Regions from separate parts of the Allobosea sp. Tri-49 genome, predicted to be linked through region 1. Evidence: predicted binding sites of a transcription regulator. Region 1 holds the regulator's gene; each other region holds the start of a gene.
What was found. Region 1 encodes LexA, which represses DNA repair genes until DNA is damaged. Its sites were predicted from a motif close to TGTTCNNNNTGTGTTCNG; they were not measured.
Positions count from the first base shown of each region.

Region 1 (4,731 bases):
CGCCGCCGGCATCTACCACATCGTTTCGATCTCGGGCCTGCACATGGTGCTAGCCGCCGGCACGATCTTCTGGCTGGCGCGGGCTCTGCTCGCGCTGTCGCAGACAGCGGCACTCTACTGGCCGGTGAAGAAGCTCGCGGCGCTCGCCGCCATGGCCGGTGCGACCGGCTATTGCGTCTTCTCCGGCGCGGAGGTCGCGACGGTGCGCTCGCTGATCATGACGCTGGTGATGCTCGGGGCGATCCTGGTCGATCGGCCGGCGCTCTCCATGCGCAATCTCGCGCTCGCTGCGATCATCGTGCTGCTGCGCGAGCCGGAAGCCGTGCTCGGGCCGAGCTTCCAGATGTCATTCGGGGCGGTCGCGGCGCTGATCGCCTTCGCTGAACGGTGGCAGGAGCGTCCGCCCGACGCCGCTGCCGCATCCTGGCCCTGGCCGCTGCGCCCGCTCTGGCTCTCGGCCGTCGGTATCGTGACCACGACCATGGTCGCGACCGCGGCAACGGCGCCCTATGGTGTCTTCCACTTCCAGACCTTCAACCCGTTCGGCCTGCTCGGCAACGCGCTGGCACTGCCCTTCGTCTCGCTGATCGTGATGCCGGCCGCCGTCTTTGGCGTGCTCGCCTATCCGTTCGGGCTCGACTGGCCGGCCTGGGCGCTGATGGGATGGGCGTCGGGCCTCGTGCTCCAACTCGCCCATTGGGTCGCCGGCATCGACCGCTCGACCGTCGTGCTGCCGGCCTTCGGCTCGCTCGCCCTGATCCTGTTCTCGCTGTCGCTGCTATGGCTGACCTTGTGGACAACGGCGCTGCGCTTCCTCGCCGCACTGCCGCTGGTCGGCGGACTGGCGCTGGCCTCGGCACCGTCGCGGCCGGACATCCTGATCGAGCGCGACGGTTCCGGCGTGCTGGTACGTGGGCCGGAGGGGAAGATGGTGCTCGCCGGCAAGCCGAGCCGCTTCGTGCTGACGCAATGGCTGCATGCTGACGGCGATTCGCGGTCGCCCGACGATACGGCCTTGCGTGAAGGCGCTGCCTGTGATTCCCGCGGCTGCGTCATCCGCCTGCCGGACGGCCGCAGCGTCGCTTATACGCGCGACCGCTTCGCTTTGGTCGAGGACTGCCAGCGGGCCGACCTCGTGGTGACGTCGCTCTATTGGAGCGCGCCCTGCGCCGCCCGGCTGATCGACCGCAGCGCGCTCATCCGCGATGGCGCGACCGCCTATCATGCCGCCCGCGGCAGTTGGCGCGCCTATACGGCCGATGAGGCCGCGCGCCTGCGCCCATGGACCCGTGCGCGGCCGGAACCGAGGCCGGCACCCGAATCAACATCTGCGCCGGCAACTGCAGCAGCAGTTGCGGAGCCGGCACAGGATCTGGAGGCGCTTCAGTAGCGCCGCATCAGATTGACGAGGCGGCCCTGGATCTTGACCCGGTCGGGTCCGAGCACGCGTGTCTCATAGGCCGGGTTGGCGGCTTCGAGCGCGATCGAGGAGCCACGCTTGCGCAAGCGCTTCAGCGTTGCCTCCTCGTCGTCGATCAGGGCGACGATGATGTCGCCGGTGTTCGCCGTGTCCTGCTTGCGGATCACGACGGTGTCGCCGTCGAGGATGCCGGCCTCGATCATCGAATCGCCGCGGACCTCGAGCGCGTAATGCTCGCCACCGCCGAGCATGTCGGCCGGCATGGAGACGCTATGGCTGCGGTCCTGGATCGCCGAGATCGGCGTGCCGGCGGCGATGCGGCCCATGACGGGGATGGAGACGGTGGAGCGCCCGCTCTCCTCGGCGCCCGTGGGGCGCGGCTTTGCTAGAGTGGCTGCCGGTGCCGGCGGGGTTTGGCCAAGCCCGCCCTGGACGATGGAGGGGCTGAAGCGGGCGCGTTGCGCCTGCTGCCCGCCGATGCCGTCCGGCATCTTGATGACTTCGAGGGCCCGCGCCCGATTGGGAAGCCGGCGAATGAAGCCGCGCTCCTCGAGCGCCATGATCAGCCGGTGGATGCCAGATTTGGAGCGCAGGTCGAGCGCGTCCTTCATCTCGTCGAAGGAGGGCGGCACCCCGGATTCGCGCAGGCGCTCATGGATGAAGCGAAGCAGTTCAAACTGTTTGCGTGTCAGCATGGTCGCGCCGCTCGCCTCTCGGGCTAGAATCGAAACAAAGCACGAACACCATACTCGTTCGCCTTGTGTTCCGCAAGGCGGGTTCTGCCGATGACGCGGTCAGCGCAGCCGGATGACGCGGCAGGAATCGCCTGCCTTGGCCGCTTTGGCGAAGACCGGGCGGATCACCAGTGCCTCGGCGCGCGACAGGTTCGCCAGCATCGATGAATCCTGCTTGGCGAAGGGCCTGACGCGCCGCTCGCCATCGGCGGTTTCGAAGGTGGCGCGCAGATAGTCCTGGCGCTCGTCATTGGCCGGCAGATCGATTGCGAGGATGGCGGGCTCGCTGCGGTCGCGCGCCGGATCTTCGACCCCGAGCAGCGCCTCGACCAGCGGCATGGCGAAGAGGTGCCCGCAGACGATCGAGGAGACCGGATTGCCCGGCAGGCCGAGCGCGACCATGGCGCCGAGCCGGCCCATCATCATCGGTTTGCCCGGGCGCATCGCGATCTTCCAGAAGCCGAGTTCCATGCCCTGCGCCTTCAGCGCGGCCTGGACGAGATCGTGCTCGCCGACCGAGGCGCCGCCGAGCGTGATCAGGACATCGGCACCGGCCGTGCGCGCCGCCTCGATCTTGCCGGCGAGGTCGGGATGGTTGTCGCGGGCGATGCCGAGGTCGAGCGCCGTGCCGCCGGCCTGCTCGACCAGCGCCGCGAGGGCAAAGCTGTTGGAGGCGACGATCTGGTCGGGGCCGACCGTCTCGCCTGGCAGGACGAGTTCGTCACCGGTGGCGAGGATCGCGACCAGCGGCTTGCGGCGGACGGCGAGCGTCGGATGACCCGCGGCTGCGGCCAGGCCGAGCGCAGCGCTGTCGAGCCTGCGGCCAGCTTTCAGCAGGACCTCGCCGGTCCTGAAATCGAGTCCCGCCAAGCGCACGAACTGGCCGGGATCTGTAGGCTTGACGACCCGAATGACCGGACTGCCGACACCTTCGGCATGCTCCTGAATGAGGATCGTGTCCGCGCCCTCGGGCAACGGTGCTCCGGTGAAGATCCGCACCGTCTCACCGAGGGAAATTCTCCCAGAGAAGCCACGGCCAGCAGCGGATTCGCCGATGACGCGAAGCTGCGCCCCCCGCGCCAAGTCCTTGCCGCGCACGGCATAGCCGTCCATCGCCGAATTGGCGAAGGGCGGTTGGGTCCGCAGCGCCGCCACATCCTCGGCCAGCACGCGGCCGGCGCATTGCGCCAGCGCCAGCGTCTCGGCCGGCGCCTGGCCGGGCACGCTGTCGAGCAGTGCCTTGAGCGCGACGGGAACGGGGGTGAGGCTCATGCCGATGGCCCTGCGAGCTCATAGGTTCCGGATTTTCCGCCGGATTTATGCACGAGCTGAATGCCTTCGATATGCATGGCGCGATCGACCGCCTTCACCATGTCATAGACGGTGAGGCAGGCGACGCTGACGGCGGTCAGCGCCTCCATCTCGACGCCGGTCTTGCCGGTGAGCTTGACCTCGGCGCGGACGCGCACGCCCGGCAGGGCGTCGTCGATCGAAAGGTCCACTGCGATCTTGCTCAGCAACAACGGATGGCAGAGCGGGATCAGCTCATGCGCGCGCTTGGCCGCCATGATGCCGGCGAGGCGGGCGGTGCCGAGGACGTCGCCCTTCTTGGACTCGCCATCGCGGACGATCGCCAGAGTCTCTGGCTGCATCACGACATGGCCTTCCGCGACCGCGATGCGGACGGTCTCGGCCTTGTCGCCGACATCGACCATATGGGCTTCGCCCTTGTGGTCGAGATGGGTGAGGCGGCTCACGCCGCCGCCTCGGTGGTCTTGCCCGTCAGAAGCTCGCGCGTTGCAGCCGCCACGTCCGCCTGCCGCATCAGGCTCTCGCCGACCAGGAACGTGTCGACGCCGCAAGCCTGCAGGCGGGCGATATCGGCATGGGTGAAGATGCCGCTCTCGCCGACGAGCAGACGGTCCTTCGGCACGCGCGGCGCAAGCCGCTCGGTGACGGCGAGGTTGAGCTCGAAGCTGCGCAGGTCGCGGTTGTTGATGCCGACCAGCCTGGTGTCGAGCTTTAGTGCGCGCTCCAGCTCGGCTTCATCATGGACTTCGGCGAGCGCGGCCATGCCGAGCGCCTTGGCGGTTGTCACGAGCTCGCACGCTGCGGCATCGTCGAGCGAGGCCATGATGATCAGGATGCAGTCGGCGCCCCAGCTCCGCGCCTCGAAGACCTGGTAGGGCTCGAACATGAAGTCCTTGCGCAGGCCGGGCAGGCCGGAGGCGGCGCGCGCCTCGGCGAGATATTCCGGCCGGCCCTGGAAGGACGGCGTGTCGGTCAGGACGGAGAGGCAGGCGGCGCCGCCTTCGGCATAGGCTTTCGCCAGCGCCGGCGGGTCGAAGTCCGGCCGGATCAGCCCCTTGGACGGCGAGGCCTTCTTGATCTCGGCGATCAGGGTCGGGCCGCCGGCACGATGCTTGGCTTCGAGCGCGCCGATGAAATTGCGTGGCGCCGGCATCGCCGCGGCACGCTTCTCGATCTCGGCCTGCGGAACGGCAGCACGCGCCGCCGCGATCTCCTCGCGCTTATAGGCCTCGATCCGCTTCAGGATGTCGGACATGGGGCAGCCTC
Region 1 is NZ_CP017946.1:1,184,122-1,188,852, forward strand. Features, by position in the region: gene BLM15_RS05800 (ComEC/Rec2 family competence protein) at 1-1,390, shown strand, start outside; gene lexA (transcriptional repressor LexA) at 1,384-2,115, opposite strand; gene BLM15_RS05810 (molybdopterin molybdotransferase MoeA) at 2,215-3,426, opposite strand; gene moaC (cyclic pyranopterin monophosphate synthase MoaC) at 3,423-3,869, opposite strand; gene trpC (indole-3-glycerol phosphate synthase TrpC) at 3,908-4,720, opposite strand; gene trpD (anthranilate phosphoribosyltransferase) at 4,730-4,731, opposite strand, start outside.

Region 2 (4,731 bases), 2.2 Mb from region 1:
CGGACTCGTGATGAAGGTCATGTCCCGCGAGGCAAATGGGGCAAAATCCTCCAGTGTGGCGATCGTTCGTAACTGCGTGAGTGCCTGCCCAACCAACCGCTTGAACAAATCTGGCATATCCGGATCGCTCCAGCACCAGCCATAGCCTCGAATTCCGAGCGGCCATTCCCAGATCACGCCTGACAAGTTGAATGTAAAATTGACTGCGGCTGTTACGATGAAAGCGTCGCGGCCACCTGATCGACCGATGCCGATGCATCGGTGCACGTGGCTTACCGGTTTGAGGTAGATGTAGTTCTTGTGCAGGACGATATCCGGATTCTCAGTGAGCAGCGGCGCAAAGAGTTGGCGAATTTGCCGGGCTGTCGTCATTTGCGTGGCTTCATCTGCATGATGATGAACCGGTGAGCGTTCGGATAGAGCCGTTTCATCAGGACGACCAATTCAGCGGCGCGCTTCGGCCCGAGTATAGCGTTGCCGGTCTTGAGATCGTAGCCGCAGGCAGTCGTCTCGCTGGCTCTTTCGACGACATCGGCTCGGAATGTATGTCTGAGTCCGTAACGCCTTGCGCCATCACCAGCTACCTCCTCTCTGAACGCGGAAATCTCGGCTCGAAAATTAGGGTCGCTCTCCTTATCGACGCCGCGTTTCACACGGGTATGCACGGCGGTTCCGTAAGCTCCAGCATTCGGGTAGTTGCTTGGGCTTCCGGCGTCGCGAGCTGCTTTGTCCAATAGCTCCTGGACGGTCTCTCGGCGATTGCAAGCGCGGTCGGCTTCTTGCTCGGTCAGGTTGGCGACGAAGTCCAGCCTTGGTGAACTGCTTCCATCCCCTTGGAACTCTCGCGCACTAAAGCCGGCGACGGCCTGCAGTCCATCGATCTTGTTCCGCGCCGACAGCCAGGTGAAGAGCGTCAGCGCGGTCGTGATCGTGATTTCTGCGGCGGCCGGAGCGACCACGAGCGGTGCAAACGCCTCCTGCACCGTCGCCTCACGCTCCGGCCCGCGCTCGGTCCAGGTCGAGCGGGAAACGACCTCGCCGTCCGGGCCGCCGTTCCGGATCGTCTGGGTGCGACCCGCGGTCTCGAAGGTGGTCTTGCCGCCCTCGGGCAAAGTGACGGTGTGGCGCTCGTCCCAGTCGCTGCGACGGCCGGGCTCGGCGAATTCGGACTGGATGGTCGAGCCGTCGCGATTGACGATGGCACGTTCGGCCAGGGAGCCATCCGGACGCGTTGCGTCCTGATAGAAGGCCCAGTTCTCCTCGCCGCTGGTGTCGGCGACGGTGTCGCTGAAACTCAGCGCGGTAGACAGGGCATTGCCGAGATCGCCGAGCCAGTCGGTTCCGGTCAGCGTCGGATCGCCGCCGCCTCCGCCGCTGGTCCATTGCCCACCACCTTCACTGCCGGCCGGTACGCGCGGCTGGTCCGGATTGTATTTGCGGGCGAGCTCGTGCCGGAGCAGCCGCGTCTGCGCCTTCAGCGAGACAAGCCGGCGGCGCAGAAGAACGATCTCGTGCCAATGCGCGCTGTCACTGGCTGAATGATGCGGCTGGTCCGGCATGGCGTGCTCCCTGGTTTGGAGTGCGCCATTCTGAGGCCGCCGGAACCGCCGGGGATAAGATCGCTTCCTATCCCCGCCGGCGCTTCAGCTGCCATCTGACTCGCAGTTCGTGGAGGCTTTGCCGTTCGACGAATTGCAGGATCTCCGGGTGAGGGGATAGCCTTTCCGGCGATTCGCCTCCGGAGCCGTCATGTCCAGCGATTTCGCCTTGCCTCCCGGCCTCAGGCATCGCCAGGTCGTCGTGCGCGATACCGTCTTGCATGTCGCCGAGGTCGGCGACGGGCCGGCGGTGCTGCTGCTGCATGGCTGGCCGGAGTTCTGGATGAGTTGGCTGCCGCTAATGAACCGGCTGCATGGTGAATTCCGGCTGATCGCGCCTGATCTGCGCGGCTTCGGCGATAGCGGGAAATCGGTGGGACCGCGCAGCGATGTCGGCGCCAACAGCCATGCCGACGACATGGCGGCGCTGTTGGAGGGGCTCGGCCTTGGCCGGGTCGGCGTCGTCGGCCACGATGTCGGCGCCTATGTCGCGCAGGGTCTGGCGCGGCGTCATCCGCAGCGGGTCGAGAAGCTGCTGTTCTTCAACTGCCCGACACCGAGCGTCGGCTCCGCCTGGGTCCGCGACGGCCATGTCAACGAGATCTGGTACCAGTCCTTCCAGCAATTACCGCTGGCGGAGCAGTTGATCGGTTCCAGTCGCGAGGCTTGCGCGCTCTATCTCGGGCACTTCCTGACGCATTGGTGCCATCGCAAGGAGGCTTTCGCGCCAGTCTTCGACGCCTTCGTCGAGAATTTCATGAAGCCCGGCAATCTGCGTGGGGGATTCGACTGGTATCGCAGCCAGAATGCGGCGCGGATCGCCGCGATCGACGGTCATCCAGCACCGTCCGTGCCGATCCATCAGCGCACAAGGGTGCATTGGGGCCGACACGATCCGATCCTGAAATCCGAATGGTCGACTTTCCTGTCGCATTATTTCGACGATGTCGAAGTGACCTTCTGCGAGAGCGCCGGCCATTTCGTTCATGTCGAGGCGCCGGACGAGGCGGCGCAGGTCCTTGCCGAGGTCTTCGCGGACTGATCGGGACGTGGTTGCCTGCCGCGATCTTCGGCGGCCCCTCTCGTCTTCTCGCCCGCGACGCCTACATGAGCGAAAGCGGCCCTCGCGCGCGCAAGTCGGCGAAGGATGGATAATGAAGGCGATTCAAAATCTTGTGGTTTTTGAATCGCTTGCCGCAATATCTCGCCGTGAACGAAACCTGATTCTGTGGGAGTCAGCGATTCGCCCCCGCTTCGTTCCGGACTCGTTCTGTTCACGAATCGGGTTGCTTTTACGCCGCCCGACTCGATAGGGCTCGCGGCCGCCCGGACTGCAGGAAAGCTCCAGCGTCTTGATCCAACCTCGTTCCCTTCCGCCTTCGCTCCGCGCCCGCGGTGTCACGGCGGTGCTCGGCCCGACCAATACCGGCAAGACCCATCTCGCTATCGAGCGGATGGTCGCGCATCCGACCGGGATGATCGGCCTGCCGCTGCGCCTGCTGGCGCGCGAGGTCTATCAGCGCGTGGTCGACAAGGTCGGGCCGCAGGCGGTCGCGCTGATCACGGGCGAGGAGAAGATCAAGCCGGAGCGGCCGAGCTTCTGGGTCTGCACGGTCGAGGCGATGCCGCGCGACCTCGCGGTTGATTTCGTCGCCATCGACGAGATCCAGCTCGCCGCCGATCTCGACCGTGGCCATGTCTTCGCCGATCGCCTCCTCAATCATCGCGGCCGCGAAGAGACGATGCTGATCGGCGCCGGTACGATGCGGCCGCTGGTCGAACAGCTCATTCCCGGTGTCAACGTCGTCTCGCGGCCGCGCCTGTCGAAGCTCTCCTTCGCCGGCGACCGCAAGATCACCCGCCTGCCACGGCGTTCGGCGATCGTCGCCTTCTCGGCCGAGGAGGTCTACGCCATTGCCGAGCTGATCCGCCGGCAGAAGGGCGGGGCGGCGGTCGTGCTCGGCGCGCTCAGCCCGCGCACGCGAAATGCCCAGGTCGAAATCTACCAGTCGGGCGATGTCGACTATCTCGTCGCCACCGACGCGATCGGCATGGGGCTCAATCTCGATGTCGACCACATCGCCTTTGCGGGCGACAGCAAGTTCGACGGTCATCATTATCGCAAGCTCAATCCGGCCGAGTTCGGCCAGATCGCCGGGCGAGCCGGCCGGCATCTGCGTGACGGCACCTTCGGCACCACCGGGCGCTCGCCGCCCTTCGAGCAGGAACTGGTCGAGGCGATCGAGGACCATCGCTTCGAATCTGTCCGGCAAGTGCAATGGCGCAATTCCGATCTCGATCTGCGTTCGATCGCCGGCCTGATCGACAGCCTCAACGTCCAGCCGCAGGAGCAGGGACTGACCCGCGCCCTGATTGCCGAGGACATGACGACACTGGAAATCCTCGCGCGCGACGCGGACATCGCGCGACTGGCCCAGGGCAAACCGGCTGTGACGCGGCTCTGGGAGGTCTGCGGACTGCCCGATTACCGTAAGATCGCACCGATGCAGCATGCCGAGCTGGCGACAACTTTGTATCTGCGCCTGATGCGTCATGGCCGGCTCGATCCGGACTGGTATGCCGGCCAATTGGCCGCCCTCGACCGCGTTGATGGCGAGATCGACACCCTCTCGGCCCGCATCTCCCAGGTCCGGACCTGGACCTATGTTGCCAACCGGCCGGACTGGTTGCTCGATCCAGAGCATTGGCAGGGGGTGGCGCGTCTTGTAGAGGACAGGCTGTCGGACGCTTTGCACGAACGGCTTGCCAGCCGATTCGTCGATCGGCGTACGAGCGTGTTGATGCGTCGCCTGCGGGAGAATGCAATGTTGGAGGCCGAAGTCACCGCGACCGGCGATGTCCTGGTCGAGGGTCAGCACGTCGGATTGCTGCAAGGCTTTCGCTTCACGGCCGATCCCAAGGCGGGTGGGCCGGAAGCGAAGGCGCTGAATGCTGCGGCGCTGAAGGCGCTGGCTGGCGAGCTCGAGGCACGCGCCTCGCGCGTTGTGCTGGCCGGCGACGATGCCTTCGTGCTGTCGCATGATGGGCTGGTGCGCTGGATCGGCGAGCCGGTGGCGCGCCTGACTGCCGGCGAGAAAGTGCTGGAGCCGCGCCTGCGCCTGATGGTCGACGA
Region 2 is NZ_CP017946.1:4,973,438-4,978,168, forward strand. Features, by position in the region: gene BLM15_RS24010 (hypothetical protein) at 1-372, opposite strand, end outside; gene BLM15_RS24015 (hypothetical protein) at 369-1,559, opposite strand; gene BLM15_RS24020 (alpha/beta fold hydrolase) at 1,750-2,640, shown strand; gene BLM15_RS24025 (helicase-related protein) at 2,954-4,731, shown strand, end outside.
Region 2: a site for LexA is predicted at 2,854-2,871, ahead of BLM15_RS24025 (helicase-related protein). Genes of this name have one in related genera too.

Region 3 (4,731 bases), on a different replicon from region 1:
GCCAAGGAGCTTTTGGTCGGGATGAACCGCGAGAAGCTGCCGAACGGAGATTTTCTGGCGCTGACGGTGACGGTCCGGGACGCAGATGGTGCGCAAGTGTATGTCGCAGAGCTTAAGCTTGAGGGCCATTAGGCGCCCCGCTAACAAGCAATCGACTCAGCGCCACATGCCGCGCATCTTGGCGCGAACATCGACCTTTGGGCCGCCGGACGGCGCCCGCGCACCCGTGGGTGCCGCCAGCGGCCACGCGCGCCGCTCGAAATACTTCAGCAGATTGTTCGGGATGAAGCGCGTGCGGGCGGCATAGACGTGCCTGTCACCGGTTGATGACTGGCCGTGCGTGAAGAAGCGCTGCGGCACCATCAAGTGCAGATCATCCTTGGCTCTGGTCATGGCCACATAGAGCAACCGGCGCTCTTCCTCGATCTCGTCTTTGGCGCCGGCGCCGAGATCGATCGGGATGCAGCCGTCGACAACATTCATGACGAAGACCGACTTCCACTCCTGCCCCTTGGCCGAGTGGATGGTCGAGAGGATCAGATAGTCCTCGTCGAGATGCGGCACGCCGGCCTGGTCGCTGGTGGCGTCTGGAGGGTCGAGCGTCAGCTCGGTCAGGAAGCGCTCGCGCGAGGGATAGCCGCCGGCGATCTGCTCGAGCTGCAGGAGGTCGGCCTGGCGCGTCGTTGCGTCCTCATGGATCCGCTCCAGATGCGGCTCGTACCAAAGCCGGGCCCGCTCGATCTCGGCCGGCCAGCCTGAGCTGCCGGAGCGTAGCGCCTCGCACGCCTCGACGAACGCGGTCCAATCTTCTCCTGCGCGTGCCGGTGCGGGCGCTTCGCGCAAAGCCTCTGCCCGATCCGGCGCCTGCGCCAGATGCTCGATGACGCGCTGGGCCGAGGTCGGACCGACGCCGGGCAGCAGCTGCATGACGCGGAACGCCGAAACCCGGTCGCGCGGATTCTCGACGAAACGCAGCAACGCGAGCAGGTCCTTGACGTGGGCGGCGTCGAGGAATTTCAGCCCGCCGAACTTCACGAACGGGATGTTCCGGCGTGTCAGTTCGATCTCGAGCGGACCGCTGTGATGAGACGCGCGGAAGAGCACGGCCTGCTGCTTCAGCGTTGCGCCGGCCTCGCGGTTTGCCAACACCGTCTCCGCGATGAAGCGGGCCTGATCGGCTTCGTCGCGGACGTTGACCAGTTCTGGCTCCGCGCCGGCGGCACGATCGGTCCAAAGGTTCTTGGTGAAGCGCTCGGCGGCAAGGTCGATCACCGCATTGGCGGCGCCAAGGATCGCTTGCGTCGAGCGGTAATTCTGGTCAAGCGTGATCACCTCAGCCGGCGGCGAGAACGCCAGCGGGAAGTCGAGGATGTTGCGAACGGTCGCCGCCCGGAACGAATAGATCGACTGGGCGTCGTCGCCGACGACGGTTAGCCCCTGACCATCCGGTTTGAGAGCGAGCAGGATCGAAGATTGCAGCCGGTTGGTGTCCTGGTATTCGTCGACCATGACATGGTCGAAGCGCGCCCCGACATCGGCGGCGAGATCGCCATCGCTCATCGCTTGCGCCCAGTAGAGCAGCAGGTCGTCGTAATCGAGCACATTCTGCTGCTGTTTGGCCTCCACGTAAGCCGCAAAGAGCTGCTTCAGCTCCTCCGCCCAGGCGATGCACCAGGGATAGGACAGCCTCAGCACCTCCTCGATCGGCTGCTCGGCGTTCACGCAGCGCGAATAGATCGACAGGCACGTTCCCTTGGTTGGAAAGCGCGCCTCGGTCTTCGAGAACCCGAGCTCGTGCCGGACCAGATTCATCAGGTCGGCGGCGTCCTCGCGATCATGAATCGTGAAGGCGGGGTCGAGCCCGATCTGCTCGGCGAGGTCGCGCAGGAGCCGCGCACCGACGCCGTGGAAGGTGCCGGCCCAATTCAGCGCATCCACAGCGATGCCCGCGCCATCGCCCATCACCTTGCGGGCGATGCGCTCGACGCGGCGGATCATCTCGGAGGCGGCCCGGCGAGAGAAGGTCATCAGCAGGATGCGCCGCGGGTCAGCGCCGCAAACGAGGAGATGGGCAACGCGATGCGCCAGCGTATTGGTCTTGCCCGAGCCGGCGCCGGCAATGATCAGCACAGGCGGAGCGGGATCCGCGCCACCGCCATGCGAGACCGCCCGCCGCTGCGCCGGATTGAGGCTGTCTAGATAGACGTGCGCGTTCATGATTGATTCGGCCTGTCGGAGTTGAAGCGCAGCACGGGGCAGTTGGAGGGTGCAATGTCGAATAACGGCGCCAAATTGCCTTCGTCAGCGATTTGTTCCGATTATGTTCTATAGCTGACAACAGATGAAATGTCAGCGGCCATCGGTCGGCTGACCGCTTGGCTTCGATTGCGACGCGTCCCTGCGCGCGGGAACTTTCTCGCCGAGCGTTTGTAACTTGAGCTCCCATGCTTGGTTTTGGGGCAGCGAAAACACTTCGCACGGAGAAAGACGAATGAACGTTCGAAAGTTCACAAGGGCCGATGCGTCGATGGAGCGATCCCCTGGTCAACAGGCAGGTGTGTTCGTTGGCAATCTGATCGATGAGCGACACGGGGGGCCGATAACCATCGGCTTTGGACGTTATGAGCCAGGCCAAAGTCTCTCCGAGACCATGATTGTCGACGACGTCATGGTCATTCTGGAGGGCAGACTTTCGGTTGAGACAGAGGCCGGAACGATTACCGCGGGGCCTGGCGAAATCGTCTATATGCCGAAAGGTGAAGCCGTGACGATCCGCTCTCACGAGGAAGGCGCCGTGACCGCCTATGTCACCTATCCGCATTGGCAGTCGGCACACGAATAGCGACCATCACCATCAGCATGTCGGTTTGGCTCGTCGTCCGCAGTATTCGTTGAGGAACCCGCAGGATCGCTGGCGGTGCTCGTTGCCCCTCCTTCGCCGTGCTCTCGGGCCGTTCGCAACCCAACCTCCATTTGCGCGTTTCCAAGCCAGCGCGAGGAGTGCTGGCATGACGTCACCGAAGCAACAGCGGCTGCGGCTTTCCGGCGGGAACCGACCTGTCCTTTATCACCACAGGCGACGTGGCTAAGCCCGCGCTGCTGCTCCTGCATGGCTTTCCAAGCTCGTAACGCACGTTCGGTGGCGTCATTCCCGGATAGTTGCTTACGTGATCGCGCCCGATTTGCCAGGCTATGGCCAGTCGGCTCCCTTGCCTGTGCCAACCTTCGATGCATTCGGCACTGCGATCCAGGAGCTTCTGGACCCTCTCGCGATCAGCCATCGCTTAATCTATCTGCCTGATTGGGGAGCACCTGTGGGCCTCGATATCGCCATGCGGTCCCCCGAACAGGTTTCCGGCCTGATCATCCAGAATGCGAACGCGCATCGCAGCGGCTTCGGGCCGTTATGGCAGACGACGTTCGAGTTCTGGGCAAACCCCACGGCAGAAAACGAAGCAAAGGCGACCTCACACCTCACCTTCAAATTCACGCGCGAGCAGTACACGGGCGGGCTGCCGGAGGAGGTCGCCGCAAGGATCAAGGGAGAGCCCTGGATCGAGGACTAGCGGGGATGAACCTGCCCGGCCGCATGGACATGCGGCGCGCCCTGATCTCCGACTATGCCAACGTAATCGCCCGTTTCGATGCCTTCGCAGACTACCTCAGGAGATGGCAGCCCCCGGCGTTGATGCTGTGGGGCCGGCACGAACCATATTTCGCGCTAGCCGGGACGGTATCTTGGATGGAAGACCTGCCGAGAATGGAGGCGCACATCCTGGACGGAAGTCATTTCCTGCTCGAAACGCGCGCCGAATCCGCTCTTGCCTTCATACTCGAGTTCATCGAGCGAACGGGACAACCTAAAGGCCGTGCGAAATGACGTCGCGGTGAGGAAGGCCCCTCTTCAACGACAAGCGTTGAGCAGAGCCGCCGCAACCGCCGCCCAGCCAATGCCAAGGAGGCTGAGCGCATCAAGCGCACCGGCAGTTTGGAGCAGGAAGAGCCCCCATGACTTTGCCGGGTTTTGGTTCCGCCGCCGCAGGATCAGCATGTGGGCGAGGATCGCGACAACGGCCAGAAGGGTCGCAGCGGTGACAATCGTGTCGTGGACCGCCGCTTGGTTCCAGCGGCAGGCCAGCGATTCCGACGCGTAGATCGTCAGGAAATGGGCGGCCCAGACCGTGGGGCCGACGAGCGCGGCAGCCGCCTGACGCAAGGGAGCGGCCCTGATCACGGCTCTGCCACCATTCTGGGGAAGCCGTGGGTGAGGAGTAGGCCGAAGGATGCCTGCCCGATGGCGTAGACCCAAAGCAGCATAAGGACATCGAAGACAACGCGCCTGCTGCTGTCGAGCCGTCCGACCAGGACGCGAGCAATCGCAAACAGGGCGATGACGACGACCGCTGCGATGATTTGTGCCTGCAGCGCTGCATTGGCATAGACCATTGCCGCATAGCCGCTGGCTTGCGGGCGCAGGCCACTCCGCCAGTGGCCGATGAGGTCGAGCGCGAGCGCTGCCGCAAGGGCCGTTACCCCAGCAAGGAGAAGCAGGGCCACCAGCCCGGTGCGGCGCGCGTTGCGATCGAGAAAGTGATGGGCCCCCGCGAGCAAGGTGCCGCTGATGCCGAAGGCCGCGAGCGAAGCCCACGCGCTTGCTGACGACGGCAGGTCCGACTGTCGCGGCCATCGTTCCGGCGCCACTGTCCAGAGGTAGAGGAAGCCGAAGAGATA
Region 3 is NZ_CP017947.1:432,434-437,164, reverse strand. Features, by position in the region: gene BLM15_RS31115 (DUF6894 family protein) at 1-132, shown strand, start outside; gene BLM15_RS31110 (ATP-dependent helicase) at 157-2,217, opposite strand; gene BLM15_RS31105 (ethanolamine utilization protein) at 2,492-2,842, shown strand; gene BLM15_RS32100 (alpha/beta fold hydrolase) at 3,168-3,566, shown strand; gene BLM15_RS32095 (alpha/beta fold hydrolase) at 3,572-3,880, shown strand; gene BLM15_RS31095 (hypothetical protein) at 3,905-4,234, opposite strand; gene ctaD (cytochrome c oxidase subunit I) at 4,231-4,731, opposite strand, start outside.
Region 3: a site for LexA is predicted at 2,311-2,328, ahead of BLM15_RS31110 (ATP-dependent helicase). Genes of this name have one in related genera too.